Regions from separate parts of the Pseudovibrio sp. Ad13 genome, predicted to be linked through region 3. Evidence: predicted binding sites of a transcription regulator. Region 3 holds the regulator's gene; each other region holds the start of a gene.

Region 1 (10,187 bases), on a different contig from region 3:
GAACACGAGCCATAAGCTTGAACTTACCCGCTTCAGTAACACCGGCATCCCCATCAGAGCTGCCACCGCCCATCGCAAGTTTCTTCTTCGCGTCCGTCAGTTCACGCTCAAGCTTCTTGCGCTCATCCAGCAAGCTTGCAATACGAGCAGGAACGTCAGCTGCAGCAACCTTAAGCAAACCAGCAGTCTCACGCATCAGCGCATCCTGCTCCGCCAGATACTTACGTGCTTCATCACCAGTAAGCGCTTCAATACGGCGAACACCAGCAGCAACAGCACCTTCAGAAACAACAGTCACAAGACCAATGTCACCAGTGCGCTTCACATGCGTACCACCGCAAAGTTCCACAGAGTAAGACTTTCTGGCTTTCTCGCCAGTAGTCGCCGTACCCATGGAAACCACACGGACTTCATCGCCATACTTCTCACCGAACAGAGCCATCGCGCCAGCTTCGATCGCCTCATCAACTTCCATCAAAGAAGTCTCAACAGCACCGTTTTGCAGCACGATCTCGTTGGCCAGAGCCTCAACCCGTACCGTTTCTTCAGCGCTGACAGGCTTTGGATGCGAAAAGTCAAAACGCAGACGTTCTGGCGTAACCAGAGAGCCCTTCTGAGCAACGTGAGTACCAAGCACTTCACGCAATGCTTCGTGAACCAGGTGCGTTGCGGAGTGGTTGGAACGAATGGCACTACGGCGAGAATGGTCAACAACCAACTCAAGCGCATCGTCCACCTTAACTTCACCGCTCTCAACACGAACAAAATGGACGAACAGGCCGTCAGCTTTCTTCTGCGTGTTGGTGACAGCAAGGGAAACACCATCTGCAACCATGGTACCACAGTCGCCAACCTGACCACCGGATTCGCCATAAAACGGCGTCTGGTTAAGGATCAAAGACCCCTCTTCACCCTGCTTCAAAGAAGTAACTTCTTCGCCATCCTTCACAAGGTTCAAAACAATGCCTTCTGCCTTCTCAGTCTCATAACCGAGGAACTCAGTCGCACCTGCTTTCTCCTTAATAGAGAACCAAATCGCATCGGTTGCAGCATCGCCGGAACCTGACCACGCCGCACGCGCTTCAGCACGCTGACGCTCCATGGCAGTGTTGAATCCATCGGTATCAACCGCAATCTCACGACTGCGCAATGCATCCTGCGTCAGATCGAGCGGGAAGCCGAAGGTGTCATATAGCTTAAACGCTGTTTCACCATCAAGCTGATCACCGGAGCCCAGAGAACTGGTTGCATCTTCCAGCAGGCCAAGACCGCGCTCAAGAGTTTTGATGAAACGCTTTTCTTCCAGCTGAACAGTCTCTTCAATAAGCTTTTCAGCACGCGGAAGCTCAGGGAACGCCTGACCCATTTCACGAACCAGAGTAGGCAGCATCTTGAAGATGACCGGCTCTTGTGCACCCAAAAGGTTTGCATGGCGCATCGCGCGGCGCATGATGCGGCGCAAAACGTAACCACGGCCTTCATTGGACGGCAGAACACCATCAGCAATCAGGAAGGCCATGGACCGCAAGTGATCCGCAATCACCCGGTGGCTCGCCTGCGCTTTGCCAACAGCTTCAACACCAGTGAGATGCTCAGAGCTCGCAATCAGAGCCTTAAAGAGATCGATCTCGTAGTTGTTATGTACGCCCTGCATAATCGCAGCAAAACGCTCAAGTCCCATGCCCGTATCGATGGATGGACGAGGCAGATCGATACGCTTTTCTGGCAGCTGCTCGTACTGCATGAATACGAGATTCCAAATCTCGATAAAGCGATCACCATCTTCCTCAGGAGATCCTGGAGGGCCACCCCAGATGTGCTCGCCATGATCATAGAAGATCTCGGAGCATGGGCCACAAGGACCTGTATCACCCATGGCCCAGAAGTTATCTGAGGTTGGGATGCGGATGATTTTCTCATCAGCAAAGCCAGTCAACTTCTTCCAGATCCTGAATGCTTCTTCATCCTCGGAATAAACGGTGATCAACAGCTTGTCAGCCGGCAGCCCGTATTCTTTGGTGATCAGATTCCACGCCAGCTCAATAGCGTTTTCCTTGAAGTAATCTCCAAAGGAAAAGTTGCCCAGCATTTCAAAGAAGGTGTGATGGCGCGCAGTGTAGCCAACATTGTCCAGATCGTTGTGCTTACCGCCAGCGCGGACACACTTTTGCGAAGATGTTGCACGCACGTAATCCCGTTTTTCCAAACCGGTGAATACGTTCTTGAATGGCACCATACCCGCATTTGTAAACATCAATGTCGGATCATTGCGTGGCACCAGTGGACTGGAAGGAACAACTTCGTGTCCGTTCTTTGCAAAGTAGTCGAGAAAAGCCGACCGAATTTCGTTGACGCCACTCATAGGTATTGATGTCCGTCTCGTTTTCTAGTGGGCAGCTACTTCAACAATCACAGCCGCCAAATTGCAGGGTATGCGCATCAAAAACGATGCAACAAAAAATTAGTATCTGCCGCGTTTTAGCCATATGCAGCAAATCTGTCCATAAAACCCTACAAAAAAAGAGGCTGGATAAATCCAGCCCCTCTAAACTCTATTGGTTTTCCGCAGCTTTTTCCGGATCATCAATCGCTTCAGCGATCAAACCTGCATTCTGTCGGATAGCAAGTTCAATCTCGTCCGCCAGTTCAGGATTCTCTTTCAGGAAGGTTTTCGAGTTCTCTCGCCCCTGCCCCAGCCGCTGGCTGTTGTAGGAGAACCACGCACCTGACTTCTCAACAATGCCGCCTTTCACACCAAGATCCAGCAATTCTCCCATTTTGGAGATGCCTTCACCGTAGATGATGTCAAACTCAACCTGCTTGAATGGAGGCGCCAGCTTATTCTTCACCACTTTCACGCGGGTCTGGTTACCAACAATTTCGTCACGATCTTTAATCGCACCGATACGGCGGATATCCAAACGCACAGAAGCATAGAACTTGAGCGCGTTACCACCAGTTGTCGTCTCAGGCGAACCAAACATCACACCGATCTTCATGCGGATCTGGTTGATGAAGATCACCATGGTGTTGGATTTGGAAATGGAAGCGGTCAGCTTGCGCAGCGCCTGGCTCATCAAACGAGCCTGCAGGCCAGGGAGCGAATCGCCCATCTCACCTTCAAGTTCAGCTTTTGGAGTCAGCGCAGCAACGGAATCGATCACCAGCACATCAATCGCACCAGAGCGAACCAGCGTATCAGCGATCTCAAGCGCCTGTTCACCAGCATCCGGCTGAGAGATGAGCAGGTCATCAATATTCACACCGAGCTTGCGTGCATAAATCGGGTCCAGCGCATGTTCAGCATCAATAAAGGCGCAAATCCCGCCTCCTTGCTGCGCACAGGCAACTGTGTGCAAAGCCAGCGTGGTTTTACCGGAGCTTTCAGGTCCATAGATCTCAACGATACGCCCTTTTGGCAGTCCGCCGATTCCAAGACCGATATCAAGACTGAGAGAACCAGTCGAGACGCTCTGGATTTCTACGGCTTGCCCCTGGCCCATGCGCATAATGGAGCCTTTACCAAAGGCTCGTTCAATTTGGGAAAGCGCTGCATCCAGTGCTTTATTCTTGTCCATCTGATTGCCCTCAACAAGGCGAAGTGAAGTTTGTGCCATACGTTCTCATCCCTTATTCCACGATGGACGCGTAGTTTCAAAGTCAGTTATTTGTACTCATTTTGTTCCAACTTTGCAATACCTGATAACTAACTAATAAAAATGGACTAATTTCAATGTGTTCTCTTATTGTTCAGCATGTAGATAACTTTTCCCGACACCTGTTTGGAGGAACGCATCTGGAATCAAACAGCAAAATGCACTTTTGATACATCACCCACAGTCTGTATTTGCTCGTAGCTTGCTTTGGCCAACCACATTGCATATCAACTGTCTTTCGATGTCGGGAGGAGAATTGGTTATGTCCACTAAAAAGGTCGGAGTAATCGGAGCAATCCATCTGGACAGGATTGCCCATGCAGATCGACCATTCAAGCCGGACACCTCAACACCCGGGAAAATTATGTCCCGTGCTGGAGGTGTTGGAGCAAACATTGCACGCGCAATGGCCCGGCTGGGCATGCAACCAACAATGCATGGATGTCTGGGGGACGATGCAGACGGAGCATTCCTCGCAAAAAGTCTGACAGACTGCGGGATTGATACCTCCAGTATCACCACTGTCGCAGACGGTCGAACAGGATCCTATCTGGCGCTTCACAATCCGGATGGCACATTGTTCTCCGCAATTTCAGACAGTGAGATCACAGCAAAGGTAAGTTTCTCACAAGCAAATCCAATCCCGCAAGCTCTGCTGGACTGTGATATCTGGCTCTGCGAAACCAATCTGGAAGAAGCAACGCTTTTCTCACTTGCCAATGCCAAGGAGCATCGCCTTCTCGCAGCAGACACTGTCTCGATTGCGAAGGCACCCAAACTGCGTCCCCTCCTCTCAAACATCGACATTCTTTTTACCAACACAGATGAAGCCACAGCTCTTTTGGAGTGCGAACCAGGAGAATTCTCAGCAGAAGAACTAGCTCGAAAGCTGGCAACTGCGGGCATTCCTATTGTTCTGGTCAGCAATTCCAACAAGCCACTGGCTCTTCACTGTGCAGGCAGCACAAGCTCGCACACTCCATTTTCTGTTGTTCCCGTAGATGTCACCGGTGCCGGTGATGCCTTCATTGCAGGCTTTCTTTATGCAAGTTGCCTCAATGAAGCCCCGGTTTCAGCAGTAAAAAGCGGTCTTGCCTCTGCATCAATTACAGTGGAAGCGACCGGCGCTGCGCCAGAAACGCTTTCACCCCAATCGCTTAAAGCTCGTTTATTAGAACATGCCTAAGCACCAACAACATACGAAAGACTGGGAAAACCATGGGAAGTTCAATTAAAATCCATCATTCAAAAGAAGTTGCAGATGCTCTGAGCAATGGCGCCCCTATTGTTGCGCTGGAGTCCACCATCATTACCCATGGCATGCCGTATCCGCAAAACGTTGAAACTGCCCGCGAAGTAGAACAGATCATCCGTGACGGTGGCGCAGTCCCTGCGACAATCGCTGTGTTGAACGGCGAGCTGCATGTGGGTCTGGAAGACAGCACTCTGGAAGAATTGGCAAACGCCAAAGACGTCATGAAGTGCTCCCGCGCAGACCTTTCCTTCGCTATGGCGCTGGGTAAAAACGGCTCCACAACCGTAGCTGCAACCATGATGGCGGCGCACGCAGCTGGCATCCGCGTGTTCGCAACCGGCGGCATCGGCGGTGTCCATAAAGGCGCAGAAACCAGCTTCGATATCTCAGCAGACCTGGATGAGCTGTCCCGCACTCCAGTTTGTGTTGTTTCCGCAGGTGCAAAAGCCCTGCTCGACATTCCAAAGACACTGGAAGTTCTGGAAACACGCGGCGTTCCGGTCATTGGTTTCAACTGTGAAAACGTGCCTGCTTTCTGGTCCCGCGATTCAAAGATCAAAGCGCCTTACAGCCTGGACGATGCTTCAGACATCTCCAAGCTCATCAAGTTCCGCGAAACATTTGGCGACCACGGCGGCATGCTCGTCACCAACCCGGTACCTGTTGAAGATGAAATCCCATCTGACGAAATGCAGGTGTTCATTGATGCCTCCATTCAGGCAGCAGAAGAGCAGAACATCACCGGCAAGGAAGTCACTCCATTCGTGCTGCAAGACATTTTCGAGCGCACCAAGGGCCGCAGCCTTGCAACCAACATTGCGCTGGTGAAAAACAACGCAAAGCTTGCTACGAAAATCGCTTGTGGTTTGACTGCGTAAGCAGCTTTCAAATTAAGCAATGATGCAAATCCGGGTTGGTCCTTCCAGCCCGGATTTTTTATGTACGATCAGCACCATTTTTCAAAAGCACCCCGACACGTTTAGTCAACTCAAATCATGCAGAGACTTTCACATCTCTTTGATCGAAAGATTCCGTTGTTTTTCGGTCCCGATTATTTTAGGTGTTCTAAAGCTATAGAATTTTACATCTCTGTGTTTCTATTGGCGCATCTGCATCTTGTGGTCATATAGTGCTCATCAAAACGCCATCAGGCGGGCATATGCGAGAAAGGCCGATCCCATTTAATGGGTGGCTCCATTGAAATCACGCCAAACAGAATTGCGCGGTTGGCGGCAGCTGCTTCTGTTTTTGTCACCCGCAGGATTTACGCTATGAAGAAACTCATTTTTATCGGATTAACTGCAGCTCTCGCGGCCTGCCAAAGCGGTCCATCCAATCGCAGTGGTCAGCCAACTATTCGCGCAGACGCAGATTCTCAAACCATTCAGATCAACGCGTCTCCTGAAACTGTTCGCAAAACACTGGTCGATAGCGCAAGCGCACGCGGCACCATCGTGCAGCAGAACGAACCAAACATGGTGGTTATGGAAAGCTATGTGCGCGGCGAAAACGCTGTTTTAGATAACGAGTTCGGCGCCTCTGACTCCGGTGAGCGCGCCTACCGCATTCGTGTGCGTTTCTCTGGCGCACAGTGCCGTACAAATGTTGTTCAGGACCTTGCACTGGTCAACAACATCTACACCCCGCAAGAACAGTCTTTCCAACTTCCAGGAAATCCGGGTTCCATGCAGAGCCTTCAACGTTTGAAGTCCAATGCGGAATCATCTGCAGGCTGCTAAGCATCAAGAATTCAAAAAAAGGCCGGAAAGCTTCACAGCTCTCCGGCCTTTTGCATTAAAGAGTAAGAAACTACAGCGTATCTCCGAAAAGTGGAAACCGGTTTTCGGATAAAGATACGCAAAAACAAAGGCTAAAGCAGTTCAGGTGTTTCAACTTAAATGCGAACTGCTTTAGGCGCGTTCTTGCGTCTTGGCTTCCAGAGTTTCCTTCACGGTTGTTGCAAGCTGCTTGAGTGTGAACGGCTTCGGCAGGAAGGTGAAACTCTCCTCAGCTGGCAAGTTCTTCTCAAACGCATCCTCAGCATAGCCAGAGATAAAGATGATCTTCAGGTCTGGACGCGTCTTGCGCAGCTCAATAAGCAGGCTTGGCCCATCCATTTCCGGCATCACCACGTCAGAAACCACAAGGTCAATCGCCCCGCCTGTTTCTTCCATCACTTCCAATGCTTCAGTGCCGGAACCTGCTTCATAAACCTCATAGCCGCGGCCACCTAATGCACGTGCGGCGAAGGCCCGTACAGCCTCTTCGTCCTCAACAAGAAGAATGGTTGCAGAACCAGTCAGGTCAGCCTCTGTTACTTCCTGTTCCGGCTTAACCTCAACCACCTCTTCCTTCTCAGTGGAGATGTGACGCGGCAGGAAGATGCGGAACGTGGTACCCACACCAACTTCACTGGTGCAGAACACATAACCACCGGTCTGCTTCACAATGCCATAAACAGTGGAAAGCCCAAGCCCCGTTCCTTTACCAACATCTTTGGTCGAGAAGAACGGCTCAAAGATTTTGTCCATCACGTCCTGAGACATGCCATGGCCATTATCAGCCACCTCGATCAGAACATACTCACCCGGTGGCATACCGCGCGTGTTCTCGTAGGTTTTGGAAACAGCCTCTTCCACATTAAGCGTGCGGATGGAGACTTCGCCTCCACCTTCCATCGCATCACGGGCGTTCACGGCAAGATTGACAATCACCTGCTCAAGCTGGTTCACATCCGCCATCACAGGCCACAGCTCCCGGCCATGTACCAACTTCAGCTCAATCTTCTCACCAAGCAGACGGTCCAGCAAAATGGAAACATCAGCCAGCACATCCGCAAGTGCCAGCTCTTGCGGGCGCAAGGTCTGACGGCGGGAGAACGCAAGCAACTGACGCACAAGGCCAGCGGCCCTGTTTGCATTCTGCTTGATGTTCATAATGTCCTGGAATGCCGGATCTGTTGGGCGATGACTTGCCAGCAACAGATCAGAGAACCCGATAATCGCGGTCAGAACGTTATTGAAATCATGAGCAACACCACCCGCCAGCTGACCGATCGCCTGCATCTTCTGGCTCTGCGCAAACTGCGCTTCAAGAGCACGCTGCTGCGTGGTTTCCAGCACATAGATCACCGCAGCATCTTCACCGGCCTGACTGTCCTGCACTGCAGAAACGTAGAAGGTCGCGGAGCGCGGGTCGCCATTGCCTTTGAGTGAGACGTCAAGCGGTGCAATCTCACTCTTGCCCAGCGCCGCTTCTTCCAGCGCACTTTGCAAAGCAACGCGATCAGTTTCAACGACAAACTCGGTGAGCTTCACATCCTTGCCAAGGCCTTCACCTTGCTCGAACAAGCGCATGAACGGGCCATTGGTGCGTTCCACAAGACCATTCTTGTCGATAGAGGCAATCGCAACAGGCGTATTGTTGAAGAAGCGTGAGAAGCGCACCTCTGCAGCCCGCAGCGCCTCTTCATCATCATTGCCCGCAGAGCGATTGATCACAAGTGTACGGCTGTCGCCAGCAAGCCCATCAGCTCCAAACGGCACACGGTGTACAAGGCGCACAGGCAGCCCGGTGCCGTTGCGGGTCACCAGATCAATATCAAAGCTCTCGGTCTTAACTTCACCCTCAGAGCCCAGCAGCGCCTCAACAAGAGCTGCCCCTTCTCCGCGCACGATGTCTTTCAAAGACAGTTCGCCGGAGATGAATTGGGTCAGATCATAGCCAAGCCAGTCAGCAAGTGTCGCATTCAGGTAGACCAGCTTGCCAGTGCTGTCAGAGGAGAAGAACCCGCAGGGCGCATGGTCAAGGAAGTTGATAACTCTCTGCAGCTCCTGGAAGGAGTTTTCCTGTTCGGTACGGTCACGGGTGATATCAGAGACCTGCCAGATGGTAATGCCGCTTTCAACACCAACCGCTGCATCCTGATCCAGCGGCCGAACGCTGATGCGATACCAACGAGCCCCGCTGGCAACCTCACCAACCGCATTCGGCAGACGCACTTCTTCTGTTGCATATCGTCCGCTCCGCACCGCTTGCGACAGCCGGAATATGGCATCAGCAGCGTCCGGGTCTGACGAAAACACCCGCTCCACCGTGCGCACATCCGCAGGTCCACGCGCACCCGTCAACTCAGCATAGGACTGGTTGGCGTAGATGATGCGGCCATTATGATCAGCCAGCAGAACACCATCATCCAGCGAATTCATGAAGGATTCAGCAAGTGGATTGCGATGGGTTTTGGAGATGAACCGTAAAAGGCCAATGGCCATAGCGAAGAGAGAGAACACCCCGACAACGGCCAGAACACCCAGGAGCCCCAAAATATAGGGCTCCGCCTGTTCCTTGCGCATCAACGCGAAGGCGGCTGTCGCTGCAACAAGGCCTAATGCAAGCAGCATCAAGGCCCCAAGGCTGCCTCCCTTGTCTGTCCTGTCTATCACCGGCTCAGGTCGCCGCGCTTCGGTCTTCGTCATCTTACCCTCTCTACGGCTGCCCCGCAGACGATTTGACTCCATCGCGCCATGAGAATAGTCCGCTCCAAAGCCGACACTCCGACACGCATGTGCCGTTAAGACCGCCAGCTTTTCTTTTTACGCAGCTGCATGACATAACCAATCACCTTAGCAACCGCGGCGTAGTGCTCCTCAGGCACATAATCATTCAATTCTATCGTTGCATACAACGCACGTGCCAGCGGTGGGTTCTCCACGATCGGCACATCGGATTCCTTCGCAACCTCTCGTATGCGGAGCGCCAGTTCATCCACCCCAAGCGCAACACATTGCGGTGCTCCCATGCCCTCTTCATAACTCAGGGCAACCGCGTAGTGGGTCGGGTTTGTAATAACAACCGTCGCATCCGGCACACTTGCCATCATTCTGTTGCGTGAACGCTGAAGGCGCAACTCTCGAATTTTGGCTTTAATCTTGGGATCACCCTCAGATTGCTTGTATTCCTCTTTCACTTCCTGCTGGGTCATCTTTTGCTTTTCGAACCATTTTTTCCGTTGCCACACCAAATCGGCTCCGGCAACAACAGTCATAAGCGCAAGAATTGCTCCAATCACCATAATAGCAAGTTCGCGGACCTCCTCCAGCACAAGGCCCGTTTCTCTGAACACCACTGTATCCAGACGGTCTCTTTCCGGCCACAGCACCAGAAAGACTACCACAGCAACCGCGATGATCTTCACGAGCCCTTTCAGAAAGTTCGCAAGACTGTCTTTAGAGAACAACCTCTTCATTCCTGAAAGCGGCGAGATCTTGTTCAACTTC
Region 2 (10,187 bases), on a different contig from region 3:
AAGTGTCTGGTTCTGTTTCCAAGAAAACCGATCTGGTGATCGCGGGTCCGAAGGCCGGGTCCAAGCTCACTAAAGCACAGAGCCTTGGTGTTCAGGTTATCTCCGAAGATGACTGGTTCGAGTTGGTTGGCGATCAATAGCAAAAGAGCGAGGGAGCTTTGGGGCTCCTCTCGCTGCATTGGTAGACTTGCGGCGAGCCTACTTCTGCGCCAGTGTTGCTCTTAGGCGGACAGATGCTTCGGCGCGTCCGCCGATATAGAGCATCATGTTCTTACCATCTGTCTGCACGCTCATGGGGATGGTTTTCTCGATCTGCTTTTTCAACGGGTCGTAGTCTGCTTCAGCTTTTTCAAGTGCTTTCAGAGCACTGTCGTATTCCTGGATCTTCTTTTTGACTGCAGGCTGGAGCTTGAGCAGTTTTTTGAGCTCTTTCGCTGTATCGCGATAGTTGGGATCAGTTTTGGGGTCTTTTTCCTGCTGCTTCAGCTGGCTTTCGAGCACTTTGAGCATTTTGTGTTTTGTCGAGATGTCCTCTTCCAGTGACTTGGAGGCCTGAACAAAGCGGAAGGTTCTTGCTTTCTCTTTTTCAAGTGCGGCAATGTTCGTTCTGGCTTTCTTCATATCCGGCGCGTCTTCGACATGATTGTCGTAGGTCAGCCGGATGGCTGCCTTGCCCTGGAAAATGAGTTTGTCGAAGCTTGCAGTGTCCGTCGCGTGGATGTTCATCCGACGTCTGATTTCAGCCCAGATGCTTGTGCGGTTTTTATAGAAATCATCGTAGTTCTTATATCTGCAAATGACCTTCGGCATATCTCAAGCTCCATTCCAGTTGCGGTCAGATGTTCTCCAGAAGCAACATCCTTGGCTAAGAGAGTGGGCAGGAAATCTTAGCAAGATCTCTCGGGAGACAGCGATAATTGAGCCAAATTTGAAGATGTGATCGTTGGGTTGGCTGAATTTGACAGGAAAACACCAGTGGGGCCGGAGCGCACCACTGGTGTTTTCTGAGATGTTTGAAGGAGTTGCCTAGCCGATTTGCTTGCGGATCTCTGCCAGCATCGCCAGATGGGTATGAATGAAAGCGACCAGAATGGTTGCTGTAGCCACATCCACGTTCACAGGTTTTTTACCGGATTCCGGTGATTGAACCTTCAGCAAGTCCTCATGACCAGTGATTTCAGCGGAGATGTACAGACGGTCAAAGTCCTCACCGTTTTCGGCCTCCAGCTTCTTGTAGATGTCTTCCAGAGCGGCGGGACGCGGGGGAGGTGTGGCGCCTGTGGATTCAATCACTTTTGAGACCGCAGTTTGTTCTTCGCTTTCCAGATCTGCAAACTGGCGCACCAATGGATTGCTGGCCTTCATTGTCGCCATTTTACTGATGGCAAGTGAGAAGGGGCTGATTGTCAGCGTCTTGTTGGTGTAATCGGTGGAGCCGTGGTGGTTGGCCTGGGCGGAGGAAACCAGAGCAGGTGCTGCCAGTAAAGAACCGGAGATGCCAATGAGGGCGTTCCGACGTGTCATGTGTAACTTACCAGTATTCATAGTTTTTCTTTCAGGTTGTTACAGTGTTGTTTGTCTTTCGGAAGTGAAGATATTCCCGTTGCTAAGCTGAGTTATTCTCGTTGGCAGGTATACGCATACTTCCTCTTTAAAACACTAAAGGGCCTCCCGGATTTCAAGTAACTCAGAACAAGCTTGATAAAACATCACAGAGCAAAGCTGGCGTGAGGCAAGAGTTACTGAGTGAAGATGCCTTGCCCTACAAAACGATGTGTATCTCTTTGCTGATGCCTCGCTTCTTCAATGTTGTTGCTATATTGTTCCTCGTTAAGTATTGGAGATTCTCCCTCTGATTTGAGAGGGGTATGCGTTCAAAGGATCTAACGAGCTCAATGGCAAACTCTTCTGGCCCACTTCATCGCGGAATACCTGCTCACCCTGCTGATCCTCTGGCTGCACCACAGCCCAAGGCAGGTGGTATCGCAGCGAGGGCCATGGCTGCACGGCAAACCAACGCCCCAGCCTATATGGAAGGATTGAATGCAGAACAACGACTTGCTGTTGAGACGATCAACGGACCAGTGCTCGTTCTTGCAGGTGCTGGCACTGGTAAGACACGTGTTCTGACAACGCGTATTGCACATATTCTGGCAACGGGTCACGCCACTCCGGGGCAGATCCTTTCTGTGACCTTCACTAACAAAGCTGCCCGCGAGATGAAAACGCGCATTGGCGCTTACATTGGCGATGGCGTTGAAGGCATGGCCTGGCTCGGCACGTTCCACGCCATCTGCGTGAAGATTTTGCGCCGCCATGCTGAGCTTGTTGAGTTGAAGTCCTCGTTCTCCATTCTGGATACGGACGATCAGGTTCGTTTGATCAAGCAGATCATTCAGGCGGAAGGTCTGGATGAAAAGCGTTGGACTGCAAAGACATTTGCGGGGCTGCTGGACAGCTGGAAGAACCGCGGGCTTACACCCTCACAGATTTCAGCTGGTGACGCACAGGCCTTTGCTAACGGCTTGGGGCGCAAGCTTTATGAGACCTATCAGGAACGGCTTAAGATCCTGAATGCCTGTGATTTTGGTGATTTGCTGCTGCACTGTATTACGATCTTCAAAGAGCATGATGATGTTTTGAAGAGCTTCCAGCATCGCTTCCGTTACATGCTGGTGGATGAGTATCAGGATACCAACATCGCGCAGTACATGTGGTTGCGTCTGCTGGCGCAGGGCAATCCGAACGTGGCCTGTGTTGGTGATGATGACCAGTCCATTTATGGCTGGCGTGGTGCTGAGGTTGATAACATCCTGAGATTTGAGCAGGATTTCCCGGGTGCCGTTGTGGTTCGTCTTGAGCGGAACTATCGCTCGACCAGCCACATCTTGTCCGCAGCTTCTCATCTGATTGCACACAATCAGGGCCGTCTTGGTAAAACCCTTTTCACCGACCAGATGGGTTCTGAGGAAGAAGAGAAGGTGCAGGTTACCTCGGCCTGGGATTCTCAGGAGGAAGCCCGCTCCATTGGTGATGAGATTGAAGCTCTTCAAAACCATGGGCATTCTCTGAATGAAATGGCCATTTTGGTGCGTGCGTCCTTCCAGATGCGCGAGTTTGAAGACCGGTTTGTCACGCTTGGATTGAACTACCGCGTGATCGGTGGTCCGCGCTTTTACGAGCGTATGGAGATCCGCGATGCGCTCGCCTATTTCCGCTGTGTGATGCAGACGTCAGACGATCTGGCTTTTGAGCGTATCGTGAATACGCCGAAGCGTGGGCTTGGTGAAGCGACGCTGAAGATTGTTCATGCTTATGCACGGGAGCGCGCTATTCCGCTGATGATCGCTGCTGAAGAGTTGGTGCAGACCAATGAGCTGCGTCCGAAAGCTCGTGCTGCGCTCGCGGATGTTCTTGGCATGTTGGAGAACTGGCGTAATCAGGTTGAGACCATGAGCCATACGGAACTGGCGGAGATCATTCTTGATGAGAGTGGTTACACCCAGATGTGGCGTCAGGATCGATCTGCTGAAGCGCCGGGACGTTTGGACAACCTGAAAGAACTTATCCGCTCGATGGAAGAGTTTGAGAGCATGGCTGGGTTCCTTGAGCACATCTCGTTGGTGATGGATAAGGACAGCGATGCGGAAGAGGATGCGGTCTCGATTATGACACTCCATTCTGCAAAAGGCCTTGAATTTGATAGTGTTTTCCTTCCCGGTTGGGAAGAGGGTGTGTTCCCGAACCAGCGGGCATTGGATGAAACCGGACAAGCTGGTCTGGAAGAGGAACGGCGCCTTGCCTATGTGGGTCTTACCCGTGGCCGCAAGCGTGTGAAAGTGTGGTTTACCTCTAACCGCCGCATTCATGGCTCGTGGCAGTCCTGCATTCCTTCGCGGTTTCTGGATGAGCTACCTGCAGATAGTGTTGAGGTTGTTGAGGCCTCCAGCTCTTACGGTGGGTATGGTCTGAATAGCGCTGGTGGTGGTTATGGTGCCAGCCGGTTTGACAACAGTGATCCCTTCCAGAGCAAGTACTCTACGCCGGGTTGGCAGCGTGCGCGTAAGGCGCAGGCGTCTGGTCAGCAGTATGGCAAAATGCATGGCGGAAACCAGAGCCGTCGTGCCAAGAAGGCTGGTCCGATGACCATTGAAGGCGAGCTGGTTGCCAAGAGCGTTACTGAGGCAGGAAGCGATTTTGCGATTGGTGAGCGGATCTTCCATATGAAGTTCGGTTATGGATTGATCGGCGATATCGAGGGGAACAAGCTTACCGTCGATTTTGAAAAAGCTGGCCAAAAGAAAGTGCTCGATAGCTTTGTTGAGCGGGCATAAGCTGCAACTCAAGCGTTAATTACCTTTAGGGTAGATTGTGCTATCTCTCTTCTAAGTTGTGTTGGGAGATGGCAATGAATGAGGTGGTTCTCGCGCTTGCGATGATTGGTGTGGCGGGGGTTGGTGCACAATGGCTTGCCTGGCGATGGTCTTTACCTGCGATCGTTCTTCTGCTTGTTGCTGGCTTTCTCATTGGTCCTGCCACGGGTGTTCTCAGTCCAACTGCGTTGTTCGGTGATTTATTGCGTCCAACTGTTGCGCTTGGTGTTGCCGTTATTCTGTTTGAAGGCGGTCTTTCTCTTAACTTTCAACGTATTGGCGGTGTTGAGAAGGCGGTTTGGCGGCTCGTTCTTTTGGGCGCTTTTATCGCGTTTTTGTTGGGCGCATTGAATGCCCACTATATCGCAGAGCTGAGCTGGCCTTCGGCGCTGGTGTTTGCTGCCATTCTGATTGTTACCGGTCCTACTGTTATTATTCCCCTTCTGCGTCAGGCGCGGTTAGAGCGACGGGTGAGTTCGCTGCTGCGCTGGGAAGCGATCCTTGCTGATCCACTTGGTGCGCTGCTCGCGGTGTTCATGTTTGAAGGGTATCTGGTTTATCACGGCGACCATGGTTTTTGGGTGCTGGCGATCCGGGCTGTGGCTGGGTTGTTGATTGGCGGTGTTGGTGGCTGGGCGCTGGGGCGTGGATTGATCTGGCTGTTTGTTGGTGGTCGCGTTCCTGAATTTCTCAAAGTTCCACTGATTTTTGTGAGTGTGATGGGCGCTTATGCGCTTTCTGATCTGGTGCTGGAGGAATCCGGCCTGCTGACGGTGACGGTTCTTGGGCTGGTGCTCGGTAACTCTCGTCTTGCCAGTCTTGAAGAGCTGAAACGGTTTAAGGAAGCCGTCACGATCATTCTGGTGTCTTCGGTATTCATTGTTTTGACGGCTTCAGTTCAGCTTGGCAGTCTTGCGGAGTTTGGGTTGGAGGATTTGGCATTTATTCTGGTGCTGTTGTTTGTGATCCGGCCTATCTCTGTTTGGGTTGGAACCATTGGTGCTCACTTGAGCTGGAAAGAACGTTTGCTGGTTGGGTGGATTGCGCCACGTGGTATTGTGGCCGTTGCGGTTTCCGGCTTGTTTGCAAGGTCGCTTGTTGAGCATGGAGCTCCTGATGGAGAGCGGTTGGCGGTTTTGTCGTTTGCCGTTGTGGTTGCCACAGTGTTTGCGCACGGGTTTTCGCTTGGGCCATTTGCACGGTGGCTGGGGCTTTCCAGCCATACGGGGCCGGGATTGCTGATTGTGGGAGCGAGCCGGTTTAGCGTAGCACTTGCGACCAAGCTGAAAACGCTGGATGTTCCGAGCCTTACCGTTGACCGTAACTGGGGTAAGCTGCGGCTTTCGCGCAATGCCGGGCTTACGAACCACTATGGCGAGGTTCTTTCTGAGGAAGTTGAGAATGAGCTTCCGCTTGAGAATTACAGCGTTTTGCTCGCTGTGACTGATAATGATGATTACAACGCGCTGGTGACCACAAACTTTGGACCGCTTATGGGGCGAGGGGAGGTGTATCAGTTTGCACCCTCAGAAGAGCAAAGCGAGAAGGAAAAGTTTCGCCGTGTTGTGACGCTTGGTGGGCGTCCCTTCCTGACACCAGAACACAGTTATAACGACCTTGAAACGAAGATCCGTGAAGGCTGGTTCATCAAAGCCAGTGAGCTGACAGATACTTATGGCTGGACCGAGTTTCAGGAGGCTTTGCCAGAGACGGCTATTGTGCTGATGTTGATAGACCCGACCAAGAAGCTTCGCCCACTGAATGGCACCAAGCCTGCGATGCCGATTGCTGGTTCAACAATACTTAGCCTTGTTCCCTGCGAATATGCGGCAGAGCGCGAGAAAGCCTCGTGAGTACTGGCTTTTCGTTGCTGCACCTTCTATACGCCTAGGCAAAGGTTTTCACTGAGTTTTGATAGCTCATCGTAACTAAGGGATTTTGCATGGACACGATCCGGGTTCGCATTCCGGCACCTGAGGCTGAAGCAAAAGCACTCTCCGATATTATGGAGGCGCGCTTTGAAGATGACGGGTTCCCAGTTGCCGTCTTTGAAAGCTCCAAGGACGGAAAAACTTGGACCGCAGAAGTGCTGGTTCTGGAATCTACGGTTGATGACGCAATCAATCTGGTTGAAATGCGTTTGTTTGATCAGTTTGAAGGCGGCGTTATTCCAAGTTTTGCTGAAGTTGAGGCGCTGCCTGACATCAACTGGGTTGCCAAATCCCTTGAAGGTTTGAAGCCGGTTCGTGCGGATCGGGTTATCGTTCATGGTGCGCATGATCGTGATGCTGTCGGCCAGTCTGACATTGGTATCGAGATTGAAGCAGCACAGGCTTTTGGTACCGGTCACCATGGTACGACTGAAGGTTGCCTGTTGGAGCTTCAGCGCTTGTTGAAGCGGCACAAATACCACCGTATGCTTGATTTAGGCACCGGAACGGGTGTTCTGGGCATTGCACTTGCTAAGCTGACCAGCTCTGAAGTTCTGGCGACCGATATTGATCCGATTGCGGTGGAAGCTGCGATTGATAATGCGCGTAAGAACAATGTGGGGCCTCACTTCAAAGCCTTTACCGGTGCTGGTGTGGATGACCGCCGCTTTAATGAGTTTGGCCCGTTTGATTTGGTTGTTGCCAATATTCTTGCAAGACCGTTGATGCAGATGTCCGCTAAACTGTGCGCTCACCTTGCGCATAAGTCTACGCTGGTTCTATCCGGCTTGCGGATTGAGCATGGTCCACGGATCATCTCAGCGTATGGACAGCAGGGATTGAAGCTTGTGCATCGCCGCGAGATTGAAGGATGGCTGACGCTGACCTTTGCAAAAGGCAACTGGGACTCATAAGGCCTGACAGATTGCTAAAGCAGTTCGCATTTAAATGGAAACGCATGAACTGCTTTAGCCTTTGTTTTTGCGTATTTTTCTCCGAAAACCGGTTTCCACTTTTCGGAGATACGCTGTAATAATTCTGAACCCTCATTGCTGATGCAGTGAGGGTTTTTTGATGTCTGATTGAAATGCAAAAAAACAAAAAACCTTTGCTTCCTGATCCGGCAAATTGGGAGGAAATTGCCGGGGAAGCAAAGGTTTTTTTGTGTGCCAAGCAACTGGGAGGAATTTGCTTAGCTTGCTAGATACTGGGAGGAGGTATCCAGCTGTATGAGTGGCATTTCTAGCGCTTTATCAGCAGCTGATGGATGCCGGCCATTTTTGTCGTGCAGATCACTTTGGGAGGAGGTGTGATCCACCGGTTTGCTTTGGGAGGGAAGCGCCCCGTCGACAAGAGGAGTTATCTATTATTTTAGTTTGTAAAAAAAGAGATAGTTTCGCATGACGCTTATGCGTTTTTTGCATATCTCTGTATTGTCATGATCTGAAATTGCATGGAGTACATAGCAGATCTGCGTATAACGCATGGATTGTGTACTTCTGTATCCTCATCGCCTGAATTGAGAGTATAAATTCCTCTTAGGAGCCGTGTTTGTGTGGTTGAGTTGTGTGACGATCGGCATTAGCCTTCCAGCATGTTTCAAAGCTTTGACACAGTAAATGATAAATCTCGTGGGCCGGTTCGGTTGGCCGCTCTGCGAGACGAGCTGGCCTCGCGTGGGCTTGATGGCTTTTTGGTGCCGCGGGCAGATGCTCACCAAGGTGAGTATGTTCCTGATAGTGACTGCCGCCTTGAGTGGCTGACGGGTTTCACCGGCTCTGCTGGTATTGCTGGTGTTCTCAGTGACAAGGCAGCTGTTTTTATTGATGGCCGCTACACCATTCAGGTGCGAGATCAGGTAGACGAAGAGGCGTTTGCCTATCGTCATCTGATTGATGAGCCGCTGACGGGCTGGCTTCGTGAGAACGCGGCAGAAGGCCAGAAGATCGGGTACGATCCGATGTTGCATCCTGTTCGTCAGGTGCGCTCTTTGAAAGCTGCCTGTGAGAAGGCTGGTGCACAGCTGGTTGCTATTGAAAGCAATCCTGTCGATGCCGTTTGGAGTGATCGCCCGGAAGCGCCGCTTGGTGCCGTGAAAATGCACGGGATGCAGTTTGCTGGTGAAAGTGCTGCAGACAAGATCAAGCGTATTGGTGAGTTGATTGCTCGAAAAGAGGCGGATACAGCGCTTCTGACACAGCCAGACTCAATTGCGTGGCTGTTGAACATTCGCGGTAGCGATGTGATGCATACGCCGCTGCCACTGTCCTTTGCTTTGGTACCGACCAACGGCAAGCCATCGCTGTTTATTGATGGGCGCAAGCTTTCCAATGAAGTGCGTGATGAGCTGAGCGCTCTTGCTGATATTGCAGGACCGACAGAACTTGCACCTGCATTGAAAGCATTGGGTACTGAAGGCAAACGAGTGCTCATTGATACCGGTCTTGCGGGTCAGGCTCTTTATGATGCGGTTGCTGGCAATGGCGGCCATGTTGTGGAAGGGCAGGAGCCAACTCTGCTGCCGAAGGCTGTTAAAAATCAGGCTGAGATCGAGGGCACAAAAGCTGCGCATCTGCGTGACGGTGTTGCCTATGCTGGCTTCCTTGCATGGTTTGAGAAGACGGCGCCTCTTGGTGGCCTGACTGAAGTTGTTGTTGCTGAAAAGCTTGAGGAGTTCCGCCGTGAGACGGGTGTTTTGAAGGACATTTCCTTTGACACCATTTCAGCGGCTGGTCCTCACGGTGCGATCTGTCACTACCGTGTGAGCAACGATAGCAATCTGCCGATTGAGCTGAACAGTGTGTATCTGATCGATTCTGGTGCGCAGTACGAGGATGGCACAACAGACATCACACGTACGCTTGCTGTTGGAGCTGTGACTGCTGAGCAGTGCAAACACTTTACGCTTGTTCTGAAGGGCCATATTGCTATTGCGACCGCGCGTTTTCCTGTTGGGACGACCGGCTCACAACTGGATACTCTGGCTCGTATCGATCTTTGGAAGCAGGGTCTCGACTTTGACCATGGCACTGGCCACGGTGTCGGCTCTTATCTGGGTGTGCATGAAGGTCCGCAGCGGATCTCCAAAGCTCCAAACAGCATCGCGTTGAAGCCGGGTATGATCCTTTCCAATGAGCCGGGTTATTACCGGGCTGATGAGTACGGCATCCGGATTGAGAACCTTGAGCTGGTGACGCCTGCTGCTGCCATTGAGGGTGGTGATCAGAAGATGCTCGGTTTTGAGCCGCTGACGCTGGCGCCGATTGATCTGCGTATGGTGGATACCAAGCTTCTCTCCGCGTTTGAGCTGAACTGGCTGAATGCTTACCATGCTCGTGTGCGGGAATTGGTTGGGCCACTGCTTGATGGTGAGACCAAAGCTTGGCTGGAAGAGGCGACCCGTCCGGTTTCCTGAGCCGCTCCTGCTTCTCATTAGGTTAAAGAAAACCCCGCTTCATGGAGCGGGGTTTTTGTTTAGATGACAGTGAGTGCCATTCTGAGCACGACAACACTGACAACACCGAGTGTCATGGCTGCGAGCATTGGCAAGCGCAGGGCTGCAATCGCGGTGATGGCTGTTGCCGCGGTCTCTGCGATGCCGGTTGCGAAGGCTGTTGGGGCGACGACCGACATGAGGATCGCTGGCGGAACGGCTTGCAAGGCTGCCTCAGTTCTGCCTGAGAAAGTGACGAACTTTGTCAGCACCAGCCCTGCGATGCGGGTCAGGTAAGTTCCTGTTGCCATTGCCATAATGGTGAAGAGGACAAGTGGATCAACTGCGAAGACTTCTGACATCATGACTGAAGTGCCTCCGCAGGTTTCTGGAGCCCGTTGGTTTTTTCGTCATACTGGACTGCTGCGGCGATGACGCCTGCGATTGCGC
Region 3 (10,187 bases):
CAGGGTGTAAATGGCTACGACCGTAATCGCCTGAGCCAGGTACTTTATAATCTGGGCATAAGCGAAGACGAATTCGTGATGCAGCAACAGCTCGTCGCAGAGCGTCAGCAGCTTGCAGAAGCTGTTATCGGCGGCATCGTTGTGCCTAAAGCAATGCTCGAAGCCTTCGACAAATACGCAATGGAAGAGCGCACTGTTGAGTACCTCGTGCTGCCACAAAGCTCTTTGACAAATGTTCCAGCTCCGACTGACGAAGAACTCGCTACGTTCTTTGAAGAGAACAAAGGCAACTACAAAGCACCTGAATACCGCAGTGCCACTTTGATCGAGCTGACAGCAGACAAGATTGCAAAGCCGGAAAATGTGACTGAAGCGGAACTCGCTCAGGAATATGAGCGCACCAAAAACCGCTATCAGTCTCAGGAACAGCGCCGCATCTTCCAGATTTCCTTCCCAACCAAACAGGAAGCAGAAGCTGCTGTTGTTGAAATGGAGTCCGGCAAGACCTTTGAAGACCTCATGAATGAACGCGATCTGACCGAAAAAGACGTCGACCTCGGCCTCATGAACAAATCCGGCTTCCTTGACCAAAAAATTGCAGATGCAGCTTTTGCTCTCAAAGAAGGTCAGGCAAGCAACGTGGTCGAAGGTCAGTTCACTAACGCGATTCTCTTTGCCAAAGAGGTCAAAGCAGCAGCAGTACAGCCTCTGGAAGACGTTAAAGACGAACTACGCGGTGTCGTTGCTCAGGCAAACGCAGCCGATGAAGTAGAAGACCTCTTCAACGAAGTCGAAGACGCACGCGCAGGCGGCAGCACCTTTGAAGAAATCGCTGAGCGCTTTGATCTGGCTCTGATCAACACACCTTCATTTGACGCTTCCGGTAAAAACGAAGCGGGCGAAACTGTTGATCTTCCACAAGCAAGCGCACTGACCAAAGCAGTCTTTTCAACCGATGTTGGCGTTGAAAATGATCCGCTGGAAATCGACCGTACAGGTCACCTGTGGTACGAAGTGAAAAATGTCACCCCTTCCCGCGACAGAGAACTCTCTGAAGTAAAAGAAGCCGTGACTGCTGACTGGACAGCCAACCGCACAGCGGAACTACTGGAAGAAAAAGCCCAAGCTCTGATCGCAGAAGTCGAAGCAGGAAAGCCTCTTTCCGAAGTCGCAACGGCCGAAGGTCTGACAACAGCCACATCTGCTCCGTTCACCCGCAACGGCGGCATCGCGGAGCTTTCCGGCTCTGCTGTGACAGCAGCATTTTCCGGACCAAAAGGCACCGCCTCTCAGGTTCCTGGCAACAACGAAGACCGCATTCTTCTTGTCCTAACCGACACGACGTCTCCAGCCTTCATGACAGAATCTGAAAACGTGCAGCGCATTGACACTCAGCTAACAAGTGCGCTGGAAAGCTCCTTGCTCAACCAGTTCATCTCTCAGCTGGAGCAAACAGAAGGTGTCCGAGTAAATCAGGCAGTCTTCAACCAGCTGACCGGACTGGATCGCCAGTAGACAAATCCTTGTCGAAAACAAGCCCGCCACACTTATAAGTGTGGCGGGCTTTTGTTTATCTCCTAGACAGCCCTCCGAAAGCTATCTAATAGTTAGCCCTTGTGTATGCTAAGGAATTACCTGAGAGATTGAGGGGGTTTTCGCCGTGAGCAATTTGAAAAATCTCATTGGAATTGTCGCTGACGGAAACACGTTGGACCGATCTCAGGCCCGCGAGGCCTTCGAGATCATCATGTCAGGCGCTGCAACTCCCGCACAGATCGGTGGCTTCCTCATGGCCTTGCGCTTGCGCGGCGAAACCATCGACGAAATTTCTGCAGCTGTAGAAACCATGCGCGCCAAAATGATCCCGGTGAAAGCACCAGATCACGCCATCGACATTGTTGGCACAGGTGGTGACGCATCCGGCTCCTATAACATTTCAACCTGCACAGCCATTGTTGTGGCGGGCTGCGGTGTGACCGTTGCAAAACATGGCAACCGGTCCCTGTCCTCCAAATCCGGTTCAGCAGAAGCACTTGCCGAGCTTGGCATCAACCTGGACCTGGATGCGAACGGCATCAGCCATTGCATTCATGAGGCCGGTATCGGCTTCATGTTTGCACCAAACCACCACAAGGCCATGCGCCATGTCGGCCCGGCCCGCATTGAGCTGGGCACCAGAACAATCTTCAACCTGCTAGGCCCGCTCGCCAACCCGGCAGGCGCAAAGCGCCAGATGACAGGCGTATTCGCACAGCAATGGGTTGAACCACTCGCCAACACCCTTCAGGAAATGGGCACCGAAAAAGCCTGGATCGTCAACGGCTCCGATGGAATGGACGAAATCACCACCACCGGAACTACCTTTGTCGCCGAACTGAAGAACGGAAACATCAACACCTTCACAGTGTCTCCTGAAGATGCGGGCCTGCCGCTTGCAAAGACAGAAGATCTGAAAGGCGGCGATCCAAAAGAAAATGCTCAGGCACTGCGCGAAGTGCTGCAAGGAGCAAAAAACGCTTACAGGGATATCGTCCTGCTCAATTCAGCGGCCTCCCTTATCGTCGCAGATAAGGTCTCCACCCTCGCTGAGGGTGTCCAGATGGCTGCGCATGCGATTGACCAAGGTGCAGCCCTTTCCCGACTGGACAAACTTGTTGAAGCCTCCGACGCTGCAACAGCTGCCAATATGAAACTCTAAGACCACGGATCCCATGTCAGATATCCTTACGAAAATCGAAGCTTACAAACGTGAAGAAATTGCTGCTGCCAAAGCGCAAACTTCATTGGCTGATCTGAATGAGGCGATTAAAGCAGCAACACCAACACGCGGCTTTGCAAATGCTTTGAAAGCCAAGCATGTGAACGGTGAGTACGCCCTGATCGCAGAGGTAAAAAAAGCAAGTCCATCCAAGGGGTTGATCCGCGCTGACTTCAACCCGCCCGCACTCGCCAAAGCCTATGAAAACGGTGGTGCAGCATGCTTGTCCGTATTGACAGACACACCATCCTTTCAGGGCAAACCAGAATATCTCGTCACAGCTCGCGCTGAAGTCTCCCTGCCAGTTCTGCGCAAGGACTTCCTTTATGACACCTATCAGGTTCATGAAGCACGTGCATGGGGCGCTGACTGTATTTTGATCATTATGGCAGCTGTTGACGACCAACTGGCCAAAGAGTTGGAAGACGCCGCATTTGAACTGGGCATGGATGCGCTTATCGAAGTTCATGACGAAGCTGAGTTGGAACGCGCACTGAAGCTCTCCTCTCCGCTTGTTGGCATCAACAATCGCAATTTAAAAACCTTCGAGACATCTCTGGAAACCAGCGAGCGGCTCGCACCACTGATCCCGCAAGATCGGATCATCGTTGGCGAGAGCGGCCTGTTCACTCCGGAAGACCTCTCCCGAATGGAAAACTCCGGCATCTCCACCTTCCTCATCGGCGAAAGCCTGATGCGTCAGGAAGATGTGGAAACCGCAACCAAAGCTTTGCTTAAACGCTAAAAATCAACTGCTTGGCAAAAGCAGACACCTGAACAAACTGTGTCCAGAGGCAAGAAAATGTCAGAACTTTCTCCAAAACTCACTCACTTAGATGACAGCGGTGCGGCTCATATGGTCGACATTTCGGAGAAAGAGGTTACCTCACGCATTGCCCGTGCAGGCGGTCAGGTAAAAATGCGGCCTGAAACTCTGGACATGATCCTTTCAGGCAACGCCAAGAAAGGCGACGTGCTCGCAACGGCGCGCATTGCTGGCATCATGGCGGCCAAGAGAACTCACGAGCTGATCCCGTTGTGCCATCCTCTGGCGCTTTCCAAGGTTCAGGTGGACTTCACACCCAACCCTGAACTTCCGGGAATTGAGATCGAAGTCTTCGCAAAAGTATCCGGCCAGACTGGCATCGAGATGGAAGCACTTACAGCTGCCTCCGTTGCCTGCCTGACAATTTACGATATGGCAAAAGCCGTTGATCGCTCTATGGAGATCGGTGAAATCCGGTTGCTGGAGAAGAAGGGCGGCAAGTCCGGTCACTATCTGGCTGAGGAGGATAACTCCCAATGAACTTGATCAGTATTGAAGAAGCGCTGGACCGCCTCCTGAAAGATGTGAATCCGACCGGTACCGAGCAGCTTCCACTACTTGAAGCCGGAGAACGCATTCTGGCAGAAGATGTTGCTGCAACACGAACGCAGCCTCCATTTTCCGCCTCAGCAATGGATGGATATGCCGTCAAAGCTGCTGATACGGTCGATCCAGAGACTGCTTTGAAGGTCATTGGAGAAGTCGCTGCCGGGCATAACTTCGATGGCACGTTGCAAGCCGGAGAAGCTCTGCGCATCTTTACAGGTGCACCTGTTCCAGCAGGCGTCGACGCAATTTTGATGCAGGAAAACGCCCGCCGTGACGGGGATAACCTGTTTTGCGAGGAAGCCGTTTCTGTTGGTAAGTTCATCCGCCCAGCAGGCCTCGACTTCAAAGAAGGTCAGACCCTCCTGAAGGCAGGCGCGCCACTCGGCTTCCGTGAGTTATCGCTTGCAGGCGCCATGAACCACGCAGCCTTGCCAGTACGCAAAAAACCGGTTGTTGCGATCCTCGCAAATGGTGATGAACTCGTAGAGCCAGGTCAGATACCAGGTCCGAATCAAATCATAGCGTCCAATCAAGTCGGCATCGCAGAATTCGTCAGAAACTGTGGCGGAACGCCAATGATGCTGGGCATTGCACCAGACCAGCCTGAGGAAATCACGGCACGCGTGAAACAGGCTATTGAAGCAAAAGCCGATGTACTGGTGACACTCGGCGGTGCCTCTGTTGGCGACCACGATCTCATTCAGGACGTACTGGGCGCTGAAGGCATGGAGCTAGGCTTCTGGCGCATCGCCATGCGCCCGGGCAAGCCCCTCATGGCCGGTGCCCTTGGCCCGATGAAAGTCCTCGGCCTTCCTGGCAATCCAGTCTCCAGCCTTGTATGCGCACTCCTCTTCCTCGGCCCGCTTCTGGACAAGATGTTAGGCCGCACGGTCTCTGTGACAAATCAAGGCGTTACCAAAGCAACTCTGGCAGATGATTTGCCTACAAATGATATGCGCCAGGACTACCTGCGCGCCAGTCTGGACACAGACGAACACGGAGATCTGATAGCAACACCGTTTGGCAAACAGGACTCTTCCATGCTTGCCTTGCTGACAAAAGCAGATGCCCTGATCATTCGTCCACCACACGCACCAGCTGCAAAGGCAGGTGAAAAAGTGGACCTGCTCAAGCTACGCTAAATCCAGACATCAGAAGTGGGCAACCCCTGCCCACTCACCCACCAGAAACCAAATCCCCCAGTTCTAGCAGGGCTTAACCTCAACAAACCCATTGCAGAACACAATGAGAACAGGTAGAGTACGTTCGTGTTTTGTCCTTCCAATCGCAGAAGTTGAAGTCTTTCAGCTTCTTGGAATTACAAAACTGCGATTGGTCAGGAATGACCGCTCACTTTCAATCAGCGCCTTAGGAGCGAACGGGGATAAAAGATGCTTACACAGAAGCAACACGAGCTTTTGATGTTCATCCATCAACGCTTGAAGGAAGCCGGTGTTCCGCCCTCCTTCGATGAGATGAAGGACGCGCTGGACCTCCGTTCCAAATCCGGCATTCACCGGCTGATCACAGCTCTGGAAGAGCGCGGCTTCATTCGCCGCTTGCCGAACAGAGCTCGTGCACTTGAAATCCTCAAACTGCCAGACTCCATTTCTCCGGGCCTGAAGCCTGCCGCTAAGGAAAAAGGCTTTGCACCTGAGGTGATTGAGGGCTCCCTGAGCAAGAAAGTAGCAACGCCGCCACCTCCACGCACCACATCACCAGACGAAGTGCCAACGCTGGAAATCCCGGTCATGGGCCGCATTGCTGCAGGCGTCCCAATCGAAGCAATCCAGACACAAAGCCATACCATCGCAATGCCTGCTGATCTGATGGGTCGCGGCGAGCATTATGCGCTGGAAGTCAAAGGCGATTCCATGATCGATGCCGGTATCTTCGATGGAGATACCGTGTTGATCAAACGTGGTGACACGGCTGATAACGGCGAGATTGTTGTGGCGCTGATTGATGAAGAAGAAGCAACCTTGAAGCGCCTGCGCAAAAAAGGCGCCTCAGTCGCGCTGGAAGCGGCCAACCCCGCCTACGAAACTCGCATCTTCGGCCCGGGCCGCGTCCACGTGCAAGGCAAGATGATTGCGCTCTTCCGCCGCTATTAAATCATTGGTTGCCTGAGGCAATTTCGGATTCCAAGGCCTGCGCTGAGCATCATATGCCCAGCGCACTTTTTTTATTCTTTCCCCGCCCTCAGCACCAACAGAAAGCCAGATGTAAGCTGAACCGCGCTCTCCGAAAACCTTCTGGTCAATAACCAGCTCAGCCCGGCAAGCCGGAGGCGCCTGAACCTGCGTGATGACGATGGTGGCAAGATGGCAGTCAGCCTCCAAAACATCAGCCACTTTGGACTGTGCCAACAGGATCGGCGCAGAGCTTATCCTCCCTCCCTCTGCAGGCTGCTGAGGGAATATCTCAATCACACAGCCGCGATCATCACAGGACCGATCTGAAGCCCTCACCTTGTGTTGCTTGAACGAACCCGCCGAAACTCCACCAGCGCGCAACAGGCTGTCAGCAGCAAACGACATACGTGAGGACGTCAGTCGAAACGCACCATCCTGCCCATAATAAGCAATGTGCTTGCCCGCATCCGCAATCATCAGATCAGGCGCCTTGCCACCGGCAAACATCAGGACACTCACCGTAAATGCCGGAAGTGAAAGCCATTTCAGGCGCAGCGGCATCACACACAGTACGACAATCGCTAGGATCACGAGCAGATACCCTGGAGCACTGGAAACCCCGAGACTGGTCAGCCCCTCACTGAGTGAGCTCACCCAGTAAGCAGCTTTCAGCACCAGCGCCAACCCAGCCTCCATCCCTTGCAGAAAGAACGCATCCGCACCAAACGGGATCGCCAACAGACTCAATAACCCAAGGGGCATAACCACAAAAGTCACCAATGGCATAGCAAGAATATTCCCCAGAACTCCATAAGGCGCAACCTGCTCAAAATGCATCGCCGCAACTGGCCCCGTGGCAGCACCTGCAATCAACGAGGTCAACGCACAAGCTAGAATCCACTTTAAGATTACACGACTAATCCTATGAAACCATGAGGTATTCCGTCTTCGCGAACTATCTCGATTACCGAGCAACCAATCCTTCCCAAGCATATAGGCTGAGAGCAAGGCGAGCACTGCAATGAAGGACATCTGAAACCCGGGAGCCAGAACCTCCTCCGGCCTCAGGCTTAAAAGCACAAGGCAAGCCAGCGCCAGACCACGCAGACTGAAGGCCCGCCGACCAAGCAGACCCGCGCATAAAATCATCGCCGCCATCAAAAAAGCCCGCTGCGTTGCCACAGAAGCTCCTGACAAACCAAGATAAACAATCGCCGCAATCAGTGCTGCCACGCTGGCATAAACGTGAATATGTCCTTTCAGCGCAAGCGACTGGCTGAGGGATAGGATCAGGCGGGCACCAAGGAAGACCAGAGAGGTCACAAGTCCCATATGCATGCCGGAGATAGCGAGCACATGAGCAAGCCCTGCATTGCGCAAGGCATCCTTGTCAGCGGTGGCAAGATAGTCTCGCTTGCCCACCAGAAGTGCAACAGCAAACGCACTTTCCGGGCTGTTATCCAACACCCGCCGGATCCGCTGTGCTATCCCACTGCGCACACGCTCTATCCCTTGCAGAAAACTTGTGCCCTCTACCTGTGCCACAACAACCGGTTTGGAAAGCGCATAGCCGACCGCACCAATCCCACTGAAAAACGCAGTTCGGGCAAAGTCATACCCACCGGGGCGCACCGCACCTCCCGGCGGCAACAACCGAGCCTTCAGCTGCATCCTGTCCCCCATCACGGGTGCCTCTTTCATCCCCTTGATGCTAATCCGGATGCGATAAGAAAGAAGAGTTACGCCCTTCTGCGAAAGTGTTGTCACATCTGCAAAAATGACGGAGTAAGCCCCTTTGCCAGAATGCTTCACTCCAGCAACCACACCCTCCACTTTGCGTGTAACCGGGCGCTCCAGCGGGTCACCGCGCGCATACTCCACGCGCAAATCAGCAAGGAAGAACCCGGCAGTAAAGAACAAAAGCGCGGTCAGCCCAACCGTTAACCGCCCGATCTTCCAACGACGAAAAGCGAATACTCCCAATAAGATAAAAGGAGTTCCGCTTAAAACACTGTAAGGCTCGGCGGGGAGTGAGAAATAAACCAGCACACCAGCTAAATGGCAAAGCGCATACCAGAGGATGCCATGCCCCTTGTTCCAATCCTGCACGAGCGCAGAGCGGGCATAAGTCATGACAGCTGACCAATCCGGCCTCAGCACGAAACCCAGCAGCTTACGTGCCCTTTGAAGCACATCACGAAGACTAAGGCGCTGTTTCTCTTCAGCAAAACGCATGCTTGCGTTGCTATGTGCGTTTTTTGCGTTGACTTGCGTTTTTGTGCGTTGCTGTGTAGTTCGCCCAGCAAGCGCCGTATCGGTCTCAAACGGCGCAGAAGAAAACTTATCCTCCTCAAGGCAAAGCTCACCTATTCTGGGAGCACAGCCACCAGATTGCGTCTTGTCTGAGGATGATTGCCCCTCGCGCACCCTTAAGTCCCTTTCTGCCACTTGGGAACTTTTCAATGCTATGGTACACAGCCCGCAGAGGTACGGCGCCCCGCCGTAATTACCCCAAACTATTCGAAGTAACTTGAAACTTTTCCGGAACACCTATGACTAAACCTGTTGTGACGCGCTTCGCGCCTTCTCCTACTGGCTACCTGCATATTGGCGGCGCCCGTACAGCCCTGTTCAACTGGCTTCTGGCAAAACACAGCGACGGTAAAATGCTGCTGCGCATTGAAGACACCGATCGCTCCCGCTCCACTGAGGAAGCCGTAGATGCGCTGCTGGACGGTCTGTCCTGGCTGGGCATGGACTGGGACGGCGAGCCGATCTCCCAGTATGGCCGCGTTGACCGCCACCGCGAAGTTGCTGAGCAGATGGTCAAGGACGGCACTGCGTACTACTGCTACTGCTCCCCGGAAGAAGTGAACGAGATGCGCGAGAAGGCCCGCGCAGAAGGTCGCCCGCCGCGCTATGACGGCACCTGGCGTGATCGTGACCCATCTGAAGCACCAGAAGGCATCGCCCCTGCCATTCGCCTGAAAGCACCGCTTGAAGGTGACACCATCGTGGAAGATCAGGTTCAGGGCACCGTCAAGTTCGCCAACAAGGATCTGGACGACCTGATCCTCGTGCGTTCTGATGGCAACCCAACCTACATGCTGGCCGTTGTGGTAGACGATCACGACATGGGCGTCACCCACATCGTTCGTGGCGATGACCACCTGACCAACGCAGCACGCCAGTCCCTGATCTACAAGGCTCTGAACTGGGATGTCCCGGTCATGGCGCACATTCCGCTGATCTACGGACCAGATGGCGCAAAGCTCTCCAAGCGCCACGGCGCAGTAGGTGCAGAAGCGTACCGGGCTATGGGCTACTTGCCATCCGCCATGCGCAACTATCTGGCACGCCTCGGCTGGTCCCATGGCGATGACGAGATCTTTTCTACCGATCAGATGATCGAGTGGTTCGGTCTGGACGCTGTCGGCAAATCCCCGTCCCGTTTCGACTTCAAGAAGCTGGAAAACCTGAACGCTCACTACATGCGCTCAGAAAGCGATGAGGAGCTGCTCGGTCACTTCCTCACCTATCTGATGGACGTGGAAGGCGGCGCAGACGTCATGGCGTGGATTGCAGGCGATGGAAACCAGGACAAACTGGTTGAAGCTCTGCCTGGCCTGAAAGAGCGTGCAAAGACCCTTGTCGAACTGCAGGAATCTGCTCGTTACCTCTGGGTTCAGCGTCCGCTGGATCTGGATGCAAAGGCTGAAAAGATCCTCTCTGACGAGGCACGTGCTGTTCTTGGCAAGGTTCTGGTTGCTCTGGAAGCACTGGACGAGTGGACCGTGGAGAGCACCGAGACTGCCGTTAAGGCAGTTGCTGAAGCAGAAGAGCTGAAACTCGGCAAAGTTGCTCAGCCATTGCGCGCTGCACTCACTGGTCGTGGCACATCCCCAGGCATCTTTGACGT

What was found. Region 3 encodes LexA, which represses DNA repair genes until DNA is damaged. Its sites were predicted from a motif close to TGTTCNNNNTGTGTTCNG; they were not measured.
Region 1: the regulator LexA is predicted to act here: its motif matches at 3,737-3,754, upstream of recA (recombinase RecA).
Region 2: the regulator LexA is predicted to act here: its motif matches at 1,811-1,828, upstream of PsAD13_RS21885 (UvrD-helicase domain-containing protein).

The regions. Positions count from the first base shown of each region.
Region 1 is NZ_LMCC01000017.1:318,200-328,386, forward strand. It holds gene alaS (alanine--tRNA ligase) at 1-2,362, opposite strand, end outside; gene recA (recombinase RecA) at 2,553-3,617, opposite strand; gene PsAD13_RS21120 (PfkB family carbohydrate kinase) at 3,919-4,842, shown strand; gene PsAD13_RS21125 (pseudouridine-5'-phosphate glycosidase) at 4,875-5,789, shown strand; gene PsAD13_RS21130 (hypothetical protein) at 6,183-6,650, shown strand; gene PsAD13_RS21135 (ATP-binding protein) at 6,822-9,386, opposite strand; gene flhB (flagellar biosynthesis protein FlhB) at 9,482-10,187, opposite strand, start outside.
Region 2 is NZ_LMCC01000018.1:55,140-65,326, reverse strand. It holds gene ligA (NAD-dependent DNA ligase LigA) at 1-140, shown strand, start outside; gene PsAD13_RS21895 (hypothetical protein) at 199-810, opposite strand; gene PsAD13_RS21890 (DUF4142 domain-containing protein) at 1,027-1,524, opposite strand; gene PsAD13_RS21885 (UvrD-helicase domain-containing protein) at 1,896-4,334, shown strand; gene PsAD13_RS21880 (sodium:proton antiporter) at 4,409-6,226, shown strand; gene PsAD13_RS21875 (50S ribosomal protein L11 methyltransferase) at 6,316-7,218, shown strand; gene PsAD13_RS21870 (aminopeptidase P family protein) at 7,899-9,719, shown strand; gene PsAD13_RS21865 (AzlD domain-containing protein) at 9,779-10,102, opposite strand; gene PsAD13_RS21860 (AzlC family ABC transporter permease) at 10,099-10,187, opposite strand, start outside.
Region 3 is NZ_LMCC01000015.1:63,567-73,753, forward strand. It holds gene PsAD13_RS17435 (SurA N-terminal domain-containing protein) at 1-1,515, shown strand, start outside; gene trpD (anthranilate phosphoribosyltransferase) at 1,661-2,698, shown strand; gene trpC (indole-3-glycerol phosphate synthase TrpC) at 2,712-3,503, shown strand; gene moaC (cyclic pyranopterin monophosphate synthase MoaC) at 3,561-4,064, shown strand; gene glp (gephyrin-like molybdotransferase Glp) at 4,061-5,275, shown strand; gene lexA (transcriptional repressor LexA) at 5,525-6,247, shown strand; gene PsAD13_RS17465 (ComEC/Rec2 family competence protein) at 6,143-8,695, opposite strand; gene gltX (glutamate--tRNA ligase) at 8,821-10,187, shown strand, end outside.